DNA from 2 places in the Streptomyces nigra genome. Region 2 is predicted to be linked to the other one. Evidence: predicted binding sites of a transcription regulator. Region 2 holds the regulator's gene; the other holds the start of a gene.
The links. Region 2 encodes HrcA, which represses chaperone genes, less so after heat shock. Its sites were predicted from a motif close to TTNGCACTCNGNNNNNCNGAGTGCNAA; they were not measured.
Positions count from the first base shown of each region.

Region 1: a site for HrcA is predicted at 4,583-4,609, ahead of groES (co-chaperone GroES). Genes of this name have one in related genera too.

Region 1 covers NZ_CP029043.1:4,512,321-4,523,204, reverse strand. Annotated here, with positions in the region: gene DC008_RS21150 (MOSC domain-containing protein) at 11-679, shown strand; gene DC008_RS21145 (SDR family NAD(P)-dependent oxidoreductase) at 784-1,557, shown strand; gene DC008_RS21140 (ester cyclase) at 1,623-2,315, shown strand; gene groL (chaperonin GroEL) at 2,385-4,010, opposite strand; gene groES (co-chaperone GroES) at 4,128-4,436, opposite strand; gene DC008_RS21125 (polysaccharide deacetylase family protein) at 4,664-5,488, opposite strand; gene DC008_RS21120 (polysaccharide deacetylase family protein) at 5,485-6,525, opposite strand; gene DC008_RS21115 (THUMP-like domain-containing protein) at 6,524-7,789, shown strand; gene DC008_RS21110 (RNA polymerase sigma factor) at 7,907-9,133, opposite strand; gene DC008_RS21105 (YciI family protein) at 9,541-9,897, opposite strand; gene DC008_RS21100 (LCP family protein) at 10,007-10,884, opposite strand, start outside.
Region 2 covers NZ_CP029043.1:2,356,353-2,367,236, reverse strand. Annotated here, with positions in the region: gene hemW (radical SAM family heme chaperone HemW) at 1-872, shown strand, start outside; gene DC008_RS10980 (DUF3097 domain-containing protein) at 901-1,713, opposite strand; gene DC008_RS10975 (MBL fold metallo-hydrolase) at 1,745-2,488, opposite strand; gene hrcA (heat-inducible transcriptional repressor HrcA) at 2,655-3,671, shown strand; gene dnaJ (molecular chaperone DnaJ) at 3,672-4,808, shown strand; gene DC008_RS10960 (nitronate monooxygenase) at 4,887-6,014, shown strand; gene DC008_RS10955 (16S rRNA (uracil(1498)-N(3))-methyltransferase) at 6,011-6,766, shown strand; gene DC008_RS10950 (hypothetical protein) at 6,852-7,388, shown strand; gene DC008_RS10945 (S41 family peptidase) at 7,464-10,679, shown strand; gene DC008_RS10940 (histidine triad nucleotide-binding protein) at 10,771-10,884, shown strand, end outside.

The sequences.
Region 1 (10,884 bases), 2.2 Mb from region 2:
CCGTGCCGCCATGAAGCTTCTGTCAGTGAATCTCGGCCGCCCGGAGGCGGTGCCGTACACGGACCACGTCGACGGTGTGACCGGTATCGACAAGCGCCCCGTCGAGGGCCCGGTGCGGGTGACGGCACCCGGACCGAAGGGAGTCGGCGGAAGCGGCCTCGCCGGGGACGCGGTGTGCGAGAAGAAGCATCACGGCGGCGACGACCAGGCCGTGTACGCGGTGGCGCGCGAGGACCTCGACGTCTGGGAGCGTGAGCTGGGGCGCCCGCTGCGCAACGGCGTGTTCGGCGAGAACCTCACGACCTCCGGGCTCGACGTCTCCGGGGCGCTGATCGGCGAGCGCTGGCGGGTGGGGCCCGATCTGCTCCTCGAGATCACCAGCGGCCGTATCCCGTGCCAGACCTTCCAGGGCCATCTGGGTGAGCGGCAGTGGGTGAGGCGGTTCACCGCGCAGGCCGCGCCGGGGGCGTATCTGCGGGTGATCGAGCCGGGCGAGATCCGCGCGGGCGACGCGATCGAGATCGTCCGCCGGCCCGACCACGAGGTGACGGTGGCGTTCCAGTTCCGGGCGGTCACGACGGAGCGGGCGCTGCTGCCCCGGGTCCTGGCCGCGGCCGAGTGGCTGCACCCGGAGGCGGTGGAGACCGCGAGGAAGTACGTGGCGAAGCACAGCTCCTGACACGACACCAAGACCCGGGCCCTGCACCGGAGTTGCCGTCCAAGGCCGCCCGAACGGCGGCCCGAGGAGCGGAACCAGTCCCTCCGGGTCACTAACCTTGCGCCATGACAACGGCATTGATCACGGGATCGACCGCGGGCATCGGCGCCGCGTTCGCGCGTCGGCTGGCCGCCGACGGGCATGACCTCGTCCTGGTGGCCCGGGACACCAAGCGGCTGCGCGAGCAGGCCACGGAACTGCACGACCGGCACGGCGTCGAGGCGGAGGTGCTGACGGCCGACCTCGCCGAGGACTCCGGGATCGAGGCGGTCGCCGCCCGCCTCGGCGACCGCCGCAACCCGGTCGACCTGCTGATCAACAACGCGGGGTTCGGCAACAAGGGCCGCTACCTCGACGTGTCCATGGCCGACGAGCTGCGGATGCTGAAGGTGCACTGCGAGGCGGTGCTGCGGCTGACCTCGGCGGCGGCCGGGGCGATGCGCGAGCGGGGCCGGGGCGGTGTCGTGAACGTGGCCTCGGTGGCGGCGTTCGTGCCGCGCGGGACGTACGGCGCGTCCAAGGCGTGGGTCGTGCAGTTCACCCAGGGGGCGGCGCGGGATCTGGCCGGGAGCGGGGTGCGGCTGATGGCGCTGTGCCCGGGGTTCGTCCGGACCGAGTTCCACGAGCGCGCGGGCATGGGCACGGACAACATCCCCGGGTGGATGTGGCTGGACGCCGACAAAGTGGCGGCCACCGCGCTGGAGGACCTGGCGCGGGGGCGGTCCCTCTCCATCCCCGACCCCCGCTACAAGGTGCTGCTGGGGGCGGCGAAGCTGGTGCCGCGGGGCGTGCTCGGCACGATCTCGTCGCGGACGGGCCGCAAGTACGGTCCGCAGTAGAGGGCGGTCCGGACGCGGAGGACAATGAGGGTGTCCACACAGGGGGGCCGGGAGGCGCCGGCGTCATGACCTTCGTACAGCTCATCGACTGCAGGACGGACCGGTTCGACGAGATGAACCGGCTGATGGACAAGTGGGTCGAGCAGACCAAGGGGAAGCGGACGGCCACGCACGACGTCATCGGCCGGGACCGCTCCGACGGCTCGCACTTCGTGGAGATCGTGGAGTTCCCGTCGTACGACGAGGCGATGCGCAACTCGCACCTCCCGGAGACCGGCCGGATCTACGAGGAGATGGTGGCGCTGTGCGACGGGCCACCGGTCTTCACCGATCTGGACGTGGTGCGCGACGAGCAGCTGAACGTCCTGGTCGCGCGGGCCTTCTTCACGGCGATGGGCCGCACGCCCCCGGACCGGATCGTCGCTCGGCTGACGGACGACTACGTGGACCACGACCCGTCCTACCCGCGCCCCGTCCGGGGCCGCGACGGGATCCGCGCGGTGCTGGAGGGCTGGTACGGCGCCTTCGACTTCACGTTCCGCGTCGACGACCAGATGGCGGAGGACGACCGGGTGTGCAGCCGCTGGACCTGGACCGCCCACCACAAGGGCGAGTTCCTGGGCGTTCCGGCGACCGGCCAGGACGTGAGCATGCAGGGCATGACCTGGCAGCGCTTCCGCGAGGGCCGCATGTGCGAGAGCCACTGGATGTACGACCGCGCGGGTCTGATGGAACAACTGGGGGTACTCGGCGAATGACCGCGAAGGGGAAGGCCCCGCCACCGTCCTGAAGGACGGCGGCGGGGCCTTTGTCGACCCGGCGTCGTACTAGTGGGCGTGGCCGTGGCTGTGGCCTGCGGCGGCCGGCTCTTCCTCTTCCTTCTTCTCGACGACCAGGGTCTCGGTCGTGAGGAGGAGGGAGGCGATGGAGGCGGCGTTCTCCAGGGCGGAACGGGTGACCTTGACCGGGTCGATGACGCCGGCCTTGACCAGGTCGCCGTACTCGCCGGTGGCGGCGTTGAAGCCCTGGCCCTTGTCGAGCTCGGCGACCTTCGAGGTGATGACGTAGCCCTCGAGGCCGGCGTTCTCGGCGATCCAGCGCAGCGGCTCGACGGCGGCCTTGCGGACCACGGCGACACCGGTGGCCTCGTCGCCGGTCTTGCCGAGGTTGCCCTCGAGGACCTTCACGGCGTGGACGAGCGCGGAGCCACCACCGGAGACGATGCCCTCCTCGACCGCGGCGCGGGTCGCGGAGATGGCGTCCTCCAGACGGTGCTTCTTCTCCTTCAGCTCCACCTCGGTGGCGGCGCCGACCTTGATCACGCACACGCCGCCGGCCAGCTTCGCGAGGCGCTCCTGGAGCTTCTCGCGGTCCCAGTCGGAGTCGGTGTTCTCGATCTCGGACTTGATCTGGGCGACGCGGCCCTGGACGTCCTCGGACTTGCCGGCGCCGTCGACGATGGTGGTGTCGTCCTTGGTGACGGTGACGCGGCGGGCGGAGCCCAGCACGTCGATGCCGACCTGGTCGAGCTTGAGGCCGACCTCCTCGGAGATGACGGTGGCGCCGGTGAGGGTCGCCATGTCCTGCAGCATCGCCTTGCGGCGGTCACCGAAGCCCGGGGCCTTGACCGCGACCGCGTTGAAGGTGCCGCGGATCTTGTTCACGACCAGGGTCGACAGGGCCTCGCCCTCGACGTCCTCGGCGATGATCAGCAGCGGCTTGGAGGAGTTGGTCTGGATGACCTTCTCCAGCAGCGGCAGCAGGTCGGCGATGGAGGAGATCTTGCCCTGGTTGATGAGGATGTACGGGTCCTCCAGGACGGCCTCCATGCGCTCCTGGTCCGTCACGAAGTACGGGGACAGGTAGCCCTTGTCGAAGGCCATGCCCTCGGTGAAGTCCAGCTCAAGACCGAAGGTGTTGGACTCCTCGACGGTGATGACACCGTCCTTGCCGACCTTGTCCATCGCCTCGGCGATGAGCTCGCCGACCTGCTGGTCCTGGGCGGACAGACCGGCGACGGCGGCGATGTCGGACTTCTCGTCGATCGGGCGCGCGGTCGCGAGGAGCTCCTCGGAGACGGCCGCGACGGCCGCGTCGATGCCCTTCTTCAGGGCGGCCGGGGAGGCGCCGGCGGCGACGTTCTTCAGGCCCTCGCGCACGAGCGCCTGGGCGAGCACGGTGGCGGTGGTGGTGCCGTCACCCGCGATGTCGTTGGTCTTGGTCGCCACCTCCTTCACCAGCTGGGCACCGAGGTTCTCGTACGGGTCCTCGACCTCGACCTCACGGGCGATGGTCACGCCGTCGTTGGTGATGGTGGGGGCGCCGAACTTCTTGTCGATGACGACGTTGCGGCCCTTGGGGCCGATCGTCACCTTGACCGTGTCGGCAAGCTTGTTGACGCCGCGCTCGAGGGCGCGACGGGCGTCCTCGTCGAACTTCAGGATCTTCGCCATGACAGCGGGAGCCCTCTCGGATTGTGGGTTCTGAAAAAACACTGCGCCCCGGGCGCCCGGTTCTTATGTGGTCGCGGGGGCCAGGGGCGCAGCTGAAAGCAAGAGCTTCGAGGCGTCTTACTTCTCGATGACCGCGAGCACGTCGCGGGACGAGAGGACGAGGTACTCCTCGCCGTTGTACTTCACCTCGGTGCCGCCGTACTTGCTGTACAGCACGATGTCGCCGACCTTCACGTCGAGCGGAAGACGCTCGCCGTTCTCGAAGCGGCCCGGACCGACGGCGAGGATGACGCCCTCCTGGGGCTTCTCCTTCGCGGTGTCCGGGATGACCAGGCCAGAGGCGGTGGTCTGCTCGGCGTCGAGCGGCTGGACCACGATGCGGTCCTCAAGCGGCTTGATGGCAACCTTGGAGCTGGTGGTCGTCACGATCCGACCTCCCCCTTCGGAGATCTCACGGGGTTAACTGTCTGAGGTGGCGACCAGGTCGATCCGTCGTCGCGGGTGCCGGACCTGCCCGTCGCGTTGTTGGCACTCTCCAGTGGGGAGTGCCAGAGCCGAGACTATGACCGCGATTAGCACTCGGTCAAGCGGAGTGCCAATTCGCTCGTGGCGCGGCGCGCCGCCCGCGCCACCGGGAAGAGCCCGGCGAGCGTCTACACGTAGTCCTCGAGGCGTCCGACCGTCAGGCCGCGCTTCTGGATCTCCCGCAGCAACCGGGTGGTGCGCTCGCGCAGCGACAGCCCGGCCGGCTCCCCGGACGGCACGGAGACGATGTCGCCGGGGCGCAGCCGCGCGGGCCCCTTCGCGTACGTCAGTCCGCCGTCGCCCTCCATCGCCGCCCGCCACAGCACGACGGCGGTGACCCCGCAGTCGGCGGCGGCGCGCAGCGTGGTGGCGTCGTGGACGCCGTAGGGCGGCCGGAAGAGCCGGGGCCGGATGCCGAAGCGGGCGCGCAGCTTGTGCTGCTGGCCGCAGATCTCGGCGCGCTGGCCGGCGTACGGCAGCCCGCGCAGGGCGGCGTGGTCGAGGGTGTGGTTCTGGATGGACGCGCCGACCGAGCGCAGCCGCGCGAAGTGGCCGTAGCCGGGGCCGACGACGCTGTCGGTGAGGAACATGCTGACGGGCAGCCGCAGTTCGCGGACCATGTCGACGAACCGGGGGTCCTTCTCGGCGCCGTCGTCGTAGGTGAGGAAGACGACCCGGTCGCGGGTGGGGACGCGGTGCACGACGGGCGGGGGGCCGCCGGGGCGGTGCGGCAGCCGCCGGGCGGGCGGCGAGGGCGGCGCGGGCAGCGGGTCGCTCAGGCCCCAGCGGCGGTACGGCTGCGCGGTGTGTGTCGCGTTCTTCGCCGAGCGCGTCGCCTCCTGGCCGGACCCGGCCCGGGACGCGGTGGGCGCGGTCTCCCCCGCGCATCCGGCGAGCAGGGCGGTCGCCAGGGCCACGGCGGCGAGCGCGCGTGCCCCCGGCGGCGTCCTCACAGGTAGTCCTCCAGCCGGGCCACCGCGAACCCCTCGGCCGTGACCTTGTCCAGGAACCTGCGGATCATGTCGGGCATTGTGCCCTTCCACTCGCCCCGGCCCCGGAAGTGACTGAGCACGATGTCACCCGGACGGATCTTCCGGTCCCACTCCCGGTACTCCCAGTGGTCGACGAAGACCTCCTCGTTCCACAGGGGGACGTACCGCACGCCGCAGGACTTGGCGGCGCGCAGGGTGTCGCGGTCGTAGTTGCCGAAGGGCGGCCGGAACAGCGCGGGGCGCTCGCCGTAGCGCTCCTCCATGACGTCCTGCATGCCGCAGATCTCGTACTGCTGGCGGCGGTAGGACAGGGCGGGCAGATAGCGGTGGTGGAGGGTGTGGTTGTGCAGGCCCGTGCCCGTGCGCCGCATCCGCTCGAAGTAGCCGTAGTCGTCCTTGATCACGTAGTCGCTGAGGAAGGCGGTGTACGGCACCTTCAGGTCGCTCATCATGCGCAGGAACGCCGGGTCCTTCTCGGCGCCGTCGTCGATGGTCAGGAAGACGACCTTCCGGGTCGTGGGGACGGTCGTGAAGACCGGCGGGAGGCCCAGCTCCTCGTGGCCGTCGACCTCGAAGCCCTTGCGGGTGGTGATCTCCGGCTTGGACCTGGGCGGTGGCGGGGGCACGAGCGGGACACGGGCGAGCCGCCAGCGCCGGGCGGCGGCGACCCGGGCGGCATGGGCCTGCTGCGCCGACTGCGGCCGCCGGCCGTCGGGGGCGCGAGTGCCGTCCGGCCTGCGCGTGCTGTCCGGCGGGCGCGTGCCCTGCGGACGCGACGCGGGAGCGTCGGCCGACCGGCTCGGGACGGGACCCGCGGCCGGGGAACCGCCGCCCGGCTGACCGGCGATACCGCCCTGCGCACACCCCGAGGCGATGGCCGCGGCGGCGAGCACGGCGACGACTCCCCGGAGCCGCGCCCGCCGAAGCCGCGCTCCCTGGAGCCGCGCCCCCCGAAGCCGAAGCCGTCCCTTTTTGTCATTTTGTACTACAAGTCGCATGGAGCCGGATCCTGACAGGCACCCGCACCCGGACCGGGACGACAGCGCCGCCGTGGAGCGGACCATCCACCGACTGGCCGACAATGACCCGGTGAACGACCACCTCGACGCCTTCACCGCCCTGCTCGCCCCCGAGGGCCGCGCCCTCCTCGACGCCGCGCGCGACACCGACCCCGCCGACGAACTCGCCGTCGCCACCAGGCTGCGCCGCGAGCACCCGGCCGAGCTGGTCTCCGCGGCCCTCGGACAGGCGCGGCTGCGGCAGCGCGCGGCGGCGAAGTTCGGCACCGAGGACGCGGGACGGATGTACTTCACGCCGAACGGCGTCGAGCAGTCGACGCGGGCGAGCGTGGCGGCGTACCGGGCGGCCCGGATGCGGGAGCTGGGCATCGGCTCGGTCGCCGACCTGTGCTGCGGCATCGGCGGCGACGCGATCGCGCTCGCGCGGGCCGGCATCCGGGTGCTGGCGGTCGACCGGGACCCGCTGACGGTGGCGGCGGCCCGGGCCAACATGACGGCGCTCGGGCTCGCCGGCCTCGTCGAGGTGCGCGAGGCGGATGTCACCGAGGTCGGCACCGCCGGATTCGACGCCGTGTTCGTCGACCCGGCCAGGCGCGGCGGACGCGGCCGCATCTTCGACCCCGAGGCGTACTCGCCGCCCCTGTCCTGGGCCGTGGAGACGGCGCGGACCACGCCCCACGCCGCCCTGAAGGTGGCGCCGGGCATCCCGCACGAGGCGGTCCCCGGCGACGCCGAGGCCGAGTGGATCTCGGACGGCGGGGATGTGAAGGAGGCGGTGCTGTGGTTCGGGACGGCCCCCGGCGCGATCCGGGCCACCCTGCTGCCGGGCCCGCGCTCCCTGCTCTCCCGCGGCCTGCCCGACCCCGAGGTGCGGCCCGTCGGCCGCTACCTGTACGAGCCGGACGGTGCCGTCATCCGGGCCCATCTGGTCGCCGAGGTCGCCGAGTCACTGGATGGCGGGCTGGTCGACGCGACGATCGCCTACGTCACGGCGGACACACTGCGTCCCACGCCGTACGCGACCGCGTACGAGATCACCGACCAGCTGCCGTTCAACGTGAAGAAGCTCAAGGCGCTGCTGCGGGAGCGCGGGGTGGGCACGCTGACCGTGAAGAAGCGCGGGTCGGCGGTCGAGCCGGAGGAACTGCGCCGCAAGGTCAAACCGCAGGGCCCGAACGCCGCCACCGTCTTTCTGACCCGGGTGGCGGGCGCCCCGACGATGCTCGTGGGGCACCCCGCCTAGGCCGTGTCCGCAAAGTCCCGCCTGCCGTTCGACGCCCGGCACGCCCTCTCGCCGCACCGGCCGGCCACCCGCGTACAACCAGTACGCGGGAGCCCGGCCTGCTCCAAACGAAAGGCCCTAAGGGGTGGCGTCCGCCGCCCGTCTCAGCAGCAGCTCCCGCTCCTGCTCGTTGCGCGTCAGCGCCGCCGCGCGCTCGAACGCCGCCCGCGCCTGCGCCGTACGGCCGAGGCGCAGCAGCAGATCGCCGCGCACGCTCGGCAGCAAGTGGTAGTCGCGCAGCGCGGGTTCGTCCGCGAGGGAGTCGACGATCTCCAGGGCGGGTCCTGGGCCCTCGGCCATCGACACGGCCACCGCACGGTTCAGCTCCACCACCGGTGACGGCGACTGGGCGGCGAGCAGCCGGTAGAGGGTGCTGATGGTCCGCCAGTCGGTCTCCTCGTAGGTGTACGCGTGCGCGTGGCAGGCGGCGATGGCGGCCTGGAGGGCGTACGGCCCGGGGGCGCCCGTGGCCGTCGCGCTCGCCAGGTCCAGGGCGTCGACGCCCCGGGCGACGAGCATGCGGTTCCAGCGGCGCCGGTCCTGGTCGCGCAGCAGGACGGGCGTGCCGTCGGGGGCGGTGCGGGCGGCCGTGCGGGACGCCTGGAACTCCAGCAGCGAGGCGAGCCCGTGCACCTCGGGCTCCTTCGGCATCAGCGCGGCCAGCTGGCGGGCCAGCCGCAGCGCGTCCTCGCACAGCGCGGGGCGCAGCCAGTCGTCGCCCGCGCTGGCGGCGTACCCCTCGTTGAAGATCAGGTAGATGACGTCGAGGACCGAGCCGAGCCGGGCCTCGCGGTCGGGTCCGTACGGCACCTCGAAGGGCACGTTCCGGCGGGCCAGGGTGCGCTTGGCGCGGACCACGCGCTGGGCGACCGTGGCCTCGGGGACGAGGTGGGCGCGGGCGATCTCGGCCGTGGTCAGACCGCCGACCAGCCGCAGGGTGAGGGCGGTGCGGGCCTCCGGGGAGAGCACGGGGTGGCAGGTGGTGAAGACGAGCCGCAGCAGGTCGTCGTCGATGGCGTCGGGGTCGGCGGGCTCCGGCGGCGGTGGCACGTCCTCCAGGTCCCGGCCGATCTCCCGGAGCTTGCGGGCGTAGTTCTCCCGGCGGCGGACCAGGTCGACGGCACGGTGCCGGGCGGCGGCGGTGAGCCAGGCGCCCGGCCGGTCGGGCACACCGTCGCGCGGCCACTGTTCCAGCGCGGCGACGAGGGCGTCCTGGGCCAGTTCCTCGGCGATGCCGACGTCCCGGACGATCCGGGTGACGGCGGCGACGACCCGGGCGAACTCCAGCCGGAAGACGGTCTCGATGGCGGACCGGGGATCGGCGGCGGACGGGGTGCCGGACGTCGGCCGGAGGGCTGGGCCGGACGGGGTGCCGAAGTCCGACCGGGGATCGGAGCCGGACGGGACGCCGGAGGCCGACCAGGCATCGGAGCCGGACGGGACGCCGGAGGCCGACCAGGCATCGGAGCCGGACGGGACGCCGGAAGCCGACCAGGCATCGGAGCCGGACGGGACGCCGGAAGCCGACCAGGGATCGGAGCCGGACGGGACGCCGGTATCCGACCGGGGGCCGGGGCCGGACGGGGTACCGGAGTCCGGACGAGGATCGGGGCCGGACGGGGTGCCGCGGCCCGGCCCGGGGTCGATGGCGCGCGATGTCTCCACAACCCACCATCGAACACCCTGCCGGTCCCGGCGCCCAGCGGACGGGCTCACCCCTCGGCGATCTCCCGCACCTCGCAGGTGACGGTCCAGAACTCCTCGTGGACCTTCAGGAACCGCGTGGTCCACTCGATGGCCTCGGCCTTGTCCTTGCACTGCATGAGCGCGTACCCGCCGACGACCTCCTTGGCCTCGGTGAACGGCCCGTCGGTGACGGAGATCCGGCCACCCTCCCAGTGCACCCTGGTCCCCTGCGCGGACGGCAGCAGGCCGGCGGTGTCGAGCATGACGCCCGCCTTGGTGACCTCCTCGATCAGCTCGCCCATGCGCCGCATCAGCTCGGGGCTCGGACCCTCGGCGGGGGCGGACGCCTCGTCGATCTTCACGAGCGACAGGTATCGGGGCATGGTGACTCCTCGTGCTGCGGTGACCGGGCCCTTCCCGGCCTCTCACCCCTGCGTCGAACGGCGGGCCGCCGGATCGACACGTCCTCCGGGATTTCTGAGAAATCTTTTCTCAGCGCAGCGACTTCCACAGCTCGCCCGCCTCCGGCTCGTCCGCCACGACCCTGTTGTGGTTGGACGGCGCGGGCACCACCGGCATGGTCACGGTCCTGACCGTGTCGGACGTCAATCCGCGCAGGCTCTGGCCCAGGCCGGTCAGCTCGCTCAGCGAGTCGAGGCCCGTGTCCGTGGTCAGGGCGCCGGTCACCGCGTCGGCGACCCGGTAGAGCTTCGCGGGGTCGGTGAGCAGGTCGGTGGCGGAGATCTGGTCGAGCAGGGCCTTCACCAGCTTCTGCTGGAGCTCGATACGGCCCAGGTCGCTGCCGTTGCCGATGCCGTGCCGGGTGCGGGCCAGGGCCAGCGCCTGCTTGCCGTCCAGGTGGTGCGTGCCGGCCGCGAGGTCGAGGTGGCTGTCCTCGTCGTGGATGTCCTCGTCCGTGGTGACCGTGACCCCGCCGAGGGCGTCCACCAGCTTCGCGAACCCGGAGAAGTCGAGCTCGACGTAGTGGTCCATCCGCACCCCGGTCAGCGACTCGACCGTCTTGACCGCGCACACCGGACCGCCCAGCGCGTAGGCGCTGTTGAACATGGCCTGGTACGCCGGCCGGGTCGAACCGCCGGACGGCAGCGGGCAGGAAGGCCGGTCGACCAGGGTGTCGCGCGGGACGCTCACGACCGTCGCCGCGGTGCGCCCGGCGTCGATGTGGAACACCATCGCGGTGTCCGAGCGTGCGCCCCCGCTGTCGCCCCCGCCGAGCTTCTTGTTGTCGGCGCCGCTGCGCGAGTCCGAGCCGAGGACCAGGATGTTCAGCGCCTCCGTCGGCAGCGGCGACGCCGACGGCGTCGGGGTCGTCATCGCCCGGGGCGGGCGGTCGTCGCCCAGCGCCTGGT
Region 2 (10,884 bases):
GGCTGGCGCCGGACGCGGAGATCACCACCGAGGCCAACCCGGAGTCGGTCGACCCGGCCTATCTGGCCACGCTCCGCGAGGGCGGCTTCAACCGGATCTCGTTCGGCATGCAGAGCGCCAGGCAGCACGTCCTGAAGATCCTCGACCGCACGCACACCCCCGGCCGCCCCGAGGCCTGTGTCGCCGAGGCCCGCGCGGCCGGCTTCGACCATGTGAACCTGGACCTGATCTACGGCACCCCGGGCGAGTCGGACGACGACTGGCGGGCGTCCCTGGAGGCGGCGATCGGCGCCGGGCCCGACCATGTGTCGGCGTACGCCCTGATCGTCGAGGAGGGCACCCAGCTGGCCCGGCGCATCCGCCGCGGCGAGGTCCCGATGACCGACGACGACGTCCACGCCGACCGCTATCTGATCGCCGAGTCCGTCCTGTCCGAGGCGGGCTACGCCTGGTACGAGGTCTCGAACTGGGCGACCTCCGAGGCGGGCCGCTGCCTGCACAACGAGTTGTACTGGCGCGGCGCCGACTGGTGGGGCGCGGGTCCGGGCGCCCACTCCCACGTAGGCGGCGTGCGCTGGTGGAACGTCAAGCACCCCGGCGCATACGCGGCCGCCCTGGCGGAGGGCCGCTCCCCGGGCGCCGGCCGCGAGCTGCTGTCCGAGGAGGACAGAAGGGTCGAAGGCATCCTCCTGGAACTGAGACTCCGCGAGGGCGCCCCCCTGGACCTGCTGCGCGAGCAGGGCCTGGCGGCTTCGCGGCGGGCGCTGAAGGAAGGGCTGCTGAAGGAAGAGCCGTACGCGGAGGGGCGGGCGGTCCTCACCCTGCGAGGACGGCTGCTGGCCGACGCGGTGGTCCGGGACCTGGTGGACTGACCCCTCCGGCGAGTTCCCGAACCCGGTGTCAGTCGCCGCCGCCCGCCGTGACGAAGTCGATCAGTTCCTCCACGCGGCCCAGCAGCTCCGGTTCCAGGTCCTTGTAGGAGCCGACCCGTTTCAGGATGGCCTGCCAGACCGCGCCGGTGTTGTCCGGCGGCCAGCCCAGGGCGCGGCAGACGCCCTTCTTCCAGTCCTGGCCGTGCGGGACCCGGGGCCAGGACTCGATGCCCAGGGACGAGGGCTTCACGGCCTCCCAGATGTCGATGTACGGGTGGCCGACGACCAGCGCGTGCTCGCTGGTCACCGCCTGTGCGATCCGCCACTCCTTCGAGCCCGGCTCCAGGGGGTCCACCAGGACGCCCAGCCGCGCGTCGGGGCCGGGCGCGAAGTCCGCCACGATCGACGGCAGGTCGTCGACGCCCTCCAGGTACTCCACGACCACGCCCTCGATGCGCAGGTCGTCGCCCCACACCTTCTCGACCAGCTCGGCGTCGTGCCGGCCCTCCACATAGATGCGCCCCGCCCGGGCCACCCGCGCCCGCGCGCCGGGGACCGCCACGGAGCCGGACGCCGTGCGTGCCGGGCGGGCCGGGCCCGCCGCCGGCCTCACCAGGGTGACCACGCGGTCCTCCAGCAGAAAGCCCCGGGGCTCCAGCGGGAACACCCGGTGCTTGCCGAAGCGGTCCTCCAGGGTGACCGTGCCCGCCTCGCAGCGGATCACCGCGCCGCAGAAGCCCGTACCGGGCTCCTCGACCACCAGGCCCGGCTCCGCCGGGACCTCGGGCACGGACGTGGGCTTCTTCCAGGGCGGGGTCAGGTCCGGGGAGTACTGGCGCATTCGCACGACGATAGGAGAAGCGGCCCCCCGCTCACCGCGACACGCCGAATCTGGCGGCCAGCCCGTCGCGCTGGCGCCGGACGAACTCCGCGTCCACCACCGCTCCGTGACCGGGTACGTACAGCGCGTCCTCACCGCCGAGGTCCAGCAGCCGGTCCAGCGCGGCCGGCCAGTGCGAGGGCACGGCGTCCGGGCCGGCCTGGGGTTCCCCCGACTCCTCCACCAGGTCGCCGCAGAACACCACCTCCGGGTCGCCGGGGAGCCGGCCCGGCACCAGCACCACCAGATCGTGCGCCGTGTGCGCCGGGCCCACGTTCGCCAGCAGGACCTGCCGCCCGCCGCCGAGGTCCAGCGTCCACTCGCCGCTCACCGGATGGCGGGGCACGACCAGCGCGTCCGCCGCCTCCTCGGCCGCCGCCGCGTCCAGGCCGTGGCGCACCGCGTCCGCGCGCAGCTCCTCGCGCGCGTGCCGCCCCTCCAGGACCGTCCCCATGCCCACCGGCCCGTAGACCTCCGCGCCCGCGAAGGCCGCGGCGCCGAAGACATGATCGAAGTGGGGGTGGGTCAGCGCGAGATGGGTCACACGGTGACCCGTGAGCCACTGCGCCTGCGTCCGCAGCCGCGCCCCCTCCGCGAGGCTCGACCCGGCGTCGACGGCCAGCGCGGCGCCGTCGCCCGCCACCAGCCCCACGGTGCAGTCCCACCCCGGCAGACGGCACCGGCCCACCCCGTCCGCCAACCGCTCCCACCCCAGGTCTTCCCAAGTCACCGTCATACCGCGACGCTAGCCAAGACACCCCCGCCGGGCACGGAGGTGAAACCGACCGGCCTTGCCCGGGGTGCACCCCACCGCCGTACACTGGCCGGGGACGGCTGGCACTCGGACGGACAGAGTGCCAGGAAGGGTGCCAAGAGGACCGACCGCTGGAGGTGTGCGCGAGATGCTGAGTGAACGCAGGCTCCAGGTGCTGCGCGCGATCGTCCAGGACTACGTCGGGACGGAGGAGCCGGTGGGCTCCAAGGCGCTCACCGAGCGGCACAACCTCGGCGTCTCCCCGGCGACCGTACGCAACGACATGGCGGCCCTGGAGGACGAGGGCTACATCGCGCAGCCGCACACCAGCGCCGGGCGCATCCCCACCGACAAGGGCTACCGCCTCTTCGTCGACAAGCTCGCCGGTGTGAAGCCGATGACCCCGCCCGAGCGGCGCGCCATCCAGAACTTCCTCGACGGCGCCGTCGACCTCGACGACGTCGTCGCCCGCACGGTGCGGCTGCTCGCGCAGCTCACCCGGCAGGTCGCCGTCGTCCAGTACCCGTCGCTGACCCGGTCCACCGTCCGGCACGTCGAGCTGCTCTCGCTCGCCCCCGCGCGCGTGATGCTCGTCCTGATCACGGACACCGGCCGGGTCGAGCAGCGGATGATCGACTGCCCGGCCCCCGTCGGCGAGGCCTCGCTCGCGGACCTGCGCGCCCGGCTGAACAGCCGGGTCGCCGGCCGGCGCTTCACCGACGTGCCCCGGCTCGTCGAGGACCTGCCCGAGGCCTTCGACGTCGAGGACCGCGGCACCGTCTCGACCGTGCTCTCCACCCTCCTGGAGACACTCGTCGAGGAGAACGAGGAGCGGCTGATGATCGGCGGCACCGCCAATCTGACCCGCTTCGGACATGACTTCCCCCTCACCATCCGGCCGGTCCTGGAAGCCCTGGAGGAGCAGGTCGTCCTCCTCAAGTTGCTTGGCGAGGCCGGGGATTCGGGCATGACCGTGCGGATCGGGCACGAGAACGCCTACGAGGGACTCAACTCCACGTCCGTGGTCTCGGTGGGCTACGGTTCGGGCGGCGAGGCAGTCGCCAAGCTCGGCGTGGTCGGACCGACCCGCATGGATTACCCGGGAACGATGGGAGCGGTACGCGCAGTGGCACGTTACGTCGGACAGATCCTGGCGGAGTCGTAGGTGGCCACGGACTACTACGCCGTGCTCGGCGTGCGTCGCGACGCGTCGCAGGAAGAGATCAAGAAGGCCTTCCGGCGGCTCGCCCGCGAGCTGCACCCGGACGTCAACCCGGACCCGAAGACCCAGGAGCGGTTCAAGGAGATCAACGCCGCCTACGAGGTGCTGTCGGACCCGCAGAAGAAGCAGGTCTACGACCTCGGCGGCGACCCGCTGTCCCAGGCGGGCGGCGGCGGCGCGGGCGGCTTCGGCGCCGGCGGCTTCGGCAACTTCTCCGACATCATGGACGCGTTCTTCGGCACGGCCTCCCAGCGGGGCCCGCGCTCGAGGACGCGGCGGGGCCAGGACGCGATGATCCGGCTGGAGGTCGAGCTCGACGAGGCGGCCTTCGGCACCACGAAGGACATCCAGGTCGACACCGCCGTCGTCTGCAACACCTGCAGCGGCGAGGGCGCCGCCCCCGGCACCTCCGCCCAGACCTGTGACATGTGCCGCGGTCGCGGCGAGGTGTCGCAGGTGACGCGGTCCTTCCTCGGCCAGGTCATGACCTCGCGCCCCTGCCCGCAGTGCCAGGGCTTCGGCACGGTCGTCCCGACGCCGTGCCCGGAGTGCGCGGGCGACGGACGTGTGCGGTCCCGCCGCACCCTCACCGTCAAGATCCCGGCCGGTGTCGACAACGGCACGCGGATCCAGCTCGCCGGTGAGGGCGAGGTCGGCCCCGGCGGCGGTCCCGCCGGCGACCTCTACGTCGAGATCCACGAGCTGCCGCACAGCACCTTCCAGCGGCGCGGCGACGACCTGCACTGCACCGTCACCATCCCGATGACGGCGGCGGCGCTCGGCACCAAGGTGCCGCTGGAGACGCTGGACGGCATGGAGGAGGTCGACATCCGGCCCGGCACCCAGTCCGGCCAGTCGATCCCGCTGCACGGCCGCGGTGTCACGCATCTGCGCGGCGGCGGCCGGGGCGACCTCGTCGTCCACGTCGAGGTGCAGACCCCGACCAAGCTCGACCCGGAGCAGGAGCGCCTGCTGCGCGAGCTGTCCAAGCTGCGCGGCGAGGAGCGGCCCCAGGGCCAGTTCCAGCCCGGTCAGCAGGGGCTGTTCTCGCGCCTGAAGGACGCCTTCAACGGACGCTGACCCGGACGGCCCGATCCCTTGCCCCGCAAGGGGAAGGGCCGATTCGGACTTGTTCGGGGGACGTGACAACATGCGGTCATGTCCTCCGCACTGACCGATCTCCTGCCTCACCCGATCGTGCAGGCACCCATGGCCGGCGGCGTCTCCCTGCCGCAGCTCGCCGCCGCCGTGTCCGAGGCCGGGGGGCTGGGCTTTCTCGCCGCCGGGTACAAGACGGCCGACGGGATGTACCAGGAGATCAAGCAGCTGCGGAGCCTGACCCAGCGCCCCTTCGGCGTCAACCTCTTCATGCCCCAGCCGGAGTATCCCGGTGCAAGCACCGGCTCCACCGGAGCGGCCGGCGCCGCACCCTCCAATGCGGCGGCCGTCGACGTCTACGCCCACCAGCTGGCCGGTGAGGCCGCCTGGTACGAGACCGAGCTGGGGGACCGTGACAGCGGCCGGGACGACGGCTACGACGCCAAGCTCGCCGTGCTGCTCGACAACCCGGTGCCGGTCGTCTCCTTCCACTTCGGCGTCCCCGGCGCCGACGTGCTGGAGTCCCTCCGGCGCGCCGGGACCTTCACGCTCGTCACGGCCACCACCCCGGACGAGGCCCTCGCCGTCGAGCGGGCCGGCGCGGACGCCGTGATCGCCCAGGGCGTCGAGGCCGGCGGCCACCAGGGCACCCATCGCGACAACCCGGAGGCCGAGTGCGCCGGGCTCGGCGTGCTGACCCTGGTCTCCCAGATCCGGGAGACCGTGAACATCCCCGTGGTCGCCGCCGGGGGCATCATGCGGGGCAGCCAGATCGCCGCCGTCCTCGCCGCCGGTGCCACGGCCGCCCAGCTCGGTACCGCCTTCCTGGCCACCCATGAGTCCGGCGCGAACGCCGTGCACAAGCAGGCGCTCACCAACCCGCTGTTCACCCGGACCGAGCTGACCCGCGCCTTCACCGGCCGCCCCGCCCGCGGCCTCGTCAACCGCTTCCTGCGCGAGCACGGCCCGTACGCCCCCGCGGCCTACCCCGAGGTGCACCACCTGACCGCGCCGCTGCGCAAGAAGGCCGCCGCCTCCGGCGACGCGCAGGGCATGGCGCTGTGGGCCGGGCAGGGCCACCGCCAGGCCCGGGAGCTGCCCGCGGGCCGGCTCGTGGAGGTCCTGGCCGTCGAGCTCGAGGCGGCCTCGACAGCGTTGTCCGCCCACCCGAAGGGACCCTCCCGATGACCGCGCCCGTCTTCGTCGTCGACACCCTGGAGCCCACCGGGGCCCCGCGCGGTCCGTACGTCCTCGACGGGCCCGAGGGGCGGCACGCCGTGTCCGTGAAGCGGCTGCGGCCCGGCGAGGCGGTCGTCCTCACCGACGGCCTGGGGCACTGGGCCGAGGGCGTCGTCACCGCCGCCGAGGGCAAGGACCGGCTCGTCGTCGACCTGGGCGCCGTCGCGGAGGAGCCCGCCCCCCGGCCGACGATCACCGTCGTGCAGGCGCTGCCCAAGGGCGACCGGGGCGAACTGGCCGTCGAGACCATGACCGAGACCGGCGTCGACCGGATCGTGCCGTGGGCGGCCTCGCGCTGCATCACCCAGTGGAAGGGCGAGCGCGGCGCGAAGGCCCTCGGCAAGTGGCGGGCCACCGCCCGCGAGGCCGGCAAGCAGTCGCGCCGGGTGCGCTTCCCCGAGGTCATGGACGCGGCGACGACCAAGCAGGTCGCCGGCCTTCTCGCGGAGGCCGCGTTCGCCGCCGTGCTGCACGAGGACCGGGACTACGGCAGCCGGCCGCTGGCGACCGCCGAACTGCCCGCCGACGGCGACCTGGTGCTCGTCGTCGGACCCGAAGGGGGCGTCTCCCCCGAGGAGCTGGCCCTGTTCGAGGCGGCGGGCGCGTCGGCGTACCGGCTCGGGCGGTCCGTGCTGCGCACCTCCACCGCCGGGACCGCCGCGACGGCCCTGCTGCTGGGCCGCACCGGCCGCTGGTCCTGACCGAGCGCGCCGCCGGGGGAGGGGAGCCCACAGTGGCCGTATGCGCCCTACCGCGCCGCGCGGGACAGTGGCAGGCTGCCCTCCCATGGGGGTATCGCACAGGATCCGGAGCCGTGCGGCACGAGGGATCGCCGTCACGGCGCTCGCCGTCCTCGGAGCCGGCGGCATCGCCGCCTGCGATCCGGGCGGACTGAGCGCCGCGTCCGTGGCGTTCACGACCGACCAGACCGTGACCAAGGAGCTGGAGCGGCAGAAGGCCGACGTCCAGTGGCTGAACTGCACCGGCTCCTACGACGGCGGAGGCGGCGGCAGTTCGCCGAAGGCCGGTGAGCGGACGGTCGTCAAGGTCGACTGCGAGGGCGAGACCTCCGACGGCAGGGACATCACCGTCACGGGCCGGATCACCCGCGCCGTCAGCGGCTCCTGCGTACGTGGCGATCTGGTCGCCGAGGTCGGCGGCAAGGAGTGGTTCCACGTCAACGGGCTCGGCCGGTGCGACAGCACCCCGTCCCCGGTGGGCCCCGGCGACGGAGGGCAGCAGCCCGGCCCGACCGTCACCGTCACCGTGACGAAGACCGTGTACTGCCAGGAGCGCCCGAACTGCTGGCCGGAGGGCAAGTGAGCGGTCGGCCACCGGACCGTGGGGAACTGTCCCGAAGCCCTGTCCCGAGCAGCCGCGCTTCCCTAGGGTGATCGCGTGACACAGCCCGCGACCTCCGCTCCGGCCCAGCCCGCCTACCTGCGGTACCCGCATCTGCACGGCGACCTCGTCGCGTTCACCGCGGAGGACGACGTCTGGCTCGCCCCGCTCGACGGCGGCCGCGCCTGGCGGGTCAGCGCCGACAACGTCCCCGTCACCTCGCCGCGCATCTCGCCCGACGGCACCACCGTCGCCTGGACGTCGACCCGCGACGGCGCCCCCGAGGTGCACATCGCGCCGGTCGACGGCGGCCCCTCGACCCGCCTCACCCACTGGGGCAGCCCGCGCACCCGGGTCCGGGGCTGGACCCCGGACGGCCGGGTCCTCGCCACCAGCACCTGGGGCCAGGCCGGCAGCCGCCGCACCTGGGCGCACGCCGTCCCGCTGGACGGCGGACCCGCCACCACCCTGCCGTACGGGCCCGTCGGCGACGTCGTGCACGGGCCGCGGCTGCTGCTCGCCTCCGCGCCGATGGGTCTGGAGGCCGCCCGCTGGAAGCGCTACCGGGGCGGCACCGCGGGCAAGCTGTGGATCGACCGCGACGGCGACGGCGCATTCGTCCGGCTGCACGAGGAGCTGGACGGGAACCTGGAGTGCCCCCTGTGGGTGGGCGACCGGGTCGCGTTCCTCTCCGACCACGAGGGCGTGGGCGCCCTGTACTCGTCCCTCGCCGACGGCACCGACCTGCGCCGCCACACGCCGATCGACGGCTTCTATGCCCGGCACGCCGCCGGGGACGGCTCCCGGGTCGTCCACGCGAGCGCCGGCGACCTGTGGCTGCTCGACGACCTGGACACGGCCGAGCCGCGGCGCCTCGCCGTCCGGCTCGGCGGACAGCGCACCGACCGGCGGCCGTACGTGCTGAACGCCGCCCGCTGGTTCGGCTCCGCGTCCCCCGACCACACCGCGCGCGGCAGCGCCGTCGCCGTCCGCGGCAGCGTCCACTGGGTCACCCACCGCTCCGGGCCCGCCCGCGCCCTCGCCGCCGAGCCCGGCGTCCGCGCCCGGCTGCCGCGCACCTTCCGCACGGACGGCGAGGAGTGGGTGGTGTGGGTGACGGACGCGGAGGGCGAGGACGCCCTCGAGTTCGCCCCGGCCACCGGTCTCGCGCCGGGCACCACCCCGCGCCGGCTCGCCGCCGGACGGCTCGGACGGGTGCTGGAGCTCGCCATGGCCCCCGACGGCAGCCGGGCCGCGGTCGCCGCGCACGACGGACGGCTCCTGCTCGTCGAACGGGACAGCGGCGAGGTCCGCGAGGTCGACCGCAGCGCCGACGGCAATGTCTCGGGGCTGGTCTTCTCGCCCGATTCGGCCTGGCTCGCCTGGGCGCATCCCGGCCCCGACCCGCTGTCCCAGCTGAAGCTCGCCAACACCACCGATCTGTCGGTGTCCGAGGCGACCCCGCTGCGGTTCCGGGACTACGCGCCCGCGTTCACCCACGACGGCAAGCACCTGGTGTTCCTGTCCACCCGGGCCTTCGACCCCGTCTACGACGAGCACGTCTTCGACCTCGCCTTCGTGGTGGGCTCCCGGCCGCATCTGATCACGCTCGCCGCGACCACCCCGTCGCCCTTCGGCCCGCAGCGGCACGGGCGCGCCTTCGACGCCCCGGACAAGGACGAGACGCCCGACAGCGAGGGCACCCCGGCCACCCGGATCGACCTGGAGGGCCTCGCCGACCGGATCGTGCCCTTCCCGGTCGAGGCCGCCCGCTACTCGCATCTGCGGGCCGCCAAGGACGGTGTGCTGTGGCTGCGGCATCCCGTGCAGGGCGCGCTCGGCGCGGCCCGGGCCAGCCTCGACGACCCCGAGCCGAAGACCGAGCTGGAGCGCTACGACCTCGTGCAGCGGCGGGTGGAGCATCTCGCCGACGACGCCGACCACTTCGAGGTCAGCGGCGACGGCCGGCGGGTGCTGCTGTGGACGGACCGGCGGCTCAAGGTCGTCCCGAGCGACCGGCGGGCCTCCGGCGACGAGGACGGCGACTCGAACATCACCGTGGACCTCGGCCGGGTCCGCCGGCGCGTCGACCCGGCGGCGGAGTGGCGCCAGATGTTCGAGGAGACCGGGCGCATCATGCGCGACCACTTCTGGCGGGCCGACATGAACGGCGTCGACTGGGCGGGCGTCCTCGACCGCTACCGGCCGCTGCTGGACAAGGTGGCCACCCACGACGACCTGGTCGACCTGCTGTGGGAGGTCCAGGGCGAGCTGGGCACCTCGCACGCGTACGTCGGCTCGCGCGGCTACGGCGGCGGGCCCCGGCAGGGCCTGCTCGGCGCGGACATCTCCCGCCATGAGGACGGCAGTTGGCGGATCGACCGGATCCTGCCGTCGGAGACCTCCGACCCGGAGGCACGGGCGCCGCTGGCCGCCCCGGGCGTCGCCGTGCGCCCCGGGGACGCGATCGCCGCGGTGGCCGGGATGCCGGTGGACCCGGTGACCGGGCCGGGACCGCTGCTGGTCGGCACCGCGGGCAAGCCGGTGGAGCTGACGATCGCGCCGGCCGGCGGCGGGGACGCCCGGCACACCGTCGTCGTCCCGGTCGCCGACGAGCAGCCGCTGCGCTACCACGCGTGGGTCGCGGACCGGCGGGCGTACGTCCACGAGCGGTCCGGCGGCCGGCTCGGCTATCTGCACGTGCCGGACATGCAGGCGCCCGGCTGGGCCCAGATCCACCGTGACCTGCGGGTCGAGGTGGCCCGCGAGGGCCTGGTCGTCGACGTGCGGGAGAACGGCGGCGGGCACACCTCGCAGCTGGTCGTGGAGAAGCTCGCCCGGCGCATCGTCGGCTGGGAGATGCCGCGCGGCATGCGGCCGAACAGCTATCCCATGGACGCGCCGCGCGGTCCGGTGGTGGCCGTGGCGAACGAGTTCTCCGGCTCCGACGGCGACATCGTCAACGCGGCGATCAAGGCGCTCGGCCTGGGCCCGGTCGTCGGCACCCGCACCTGGGGCGGGGTCATCGGCATCGACAGCCGCTACCACCTGGTCGACGGCACCCTGGTCACCCAGCCCAAGTACGCCATCTGGCTGGAGGGGTTCGGCTGGGACGTGGAGAACCACGGGGTCGACCCGGACGTCGAGGTGGTCCAGCGCCCGCAGGACTGGGTGGCGGGCCGGGACGCGCAGCTGGACGAGGCGATCCGCCTCGCGCTGGAGGCGCTGGAGACCCGTCCGGCGAAGACCCCGCCGGCCCTGCCGGAGCGCTGAGGGGCGCCGCGCGACCACTCCCCGCGCGGCGGCACCCGGCGACGATACGATGCCCCGGTCACACCATCGCCGTCCAACGCCCGGAGGGACCATGGCTGGGGAGCCGCAGGACGACTGCCTGTTCTGCAAGATCGTCGCTGGGCATGTGCCGGCGACGATCGTGCGGGAGACCGAGACGACCGTCGCCTTCCGCGACATCAACCCG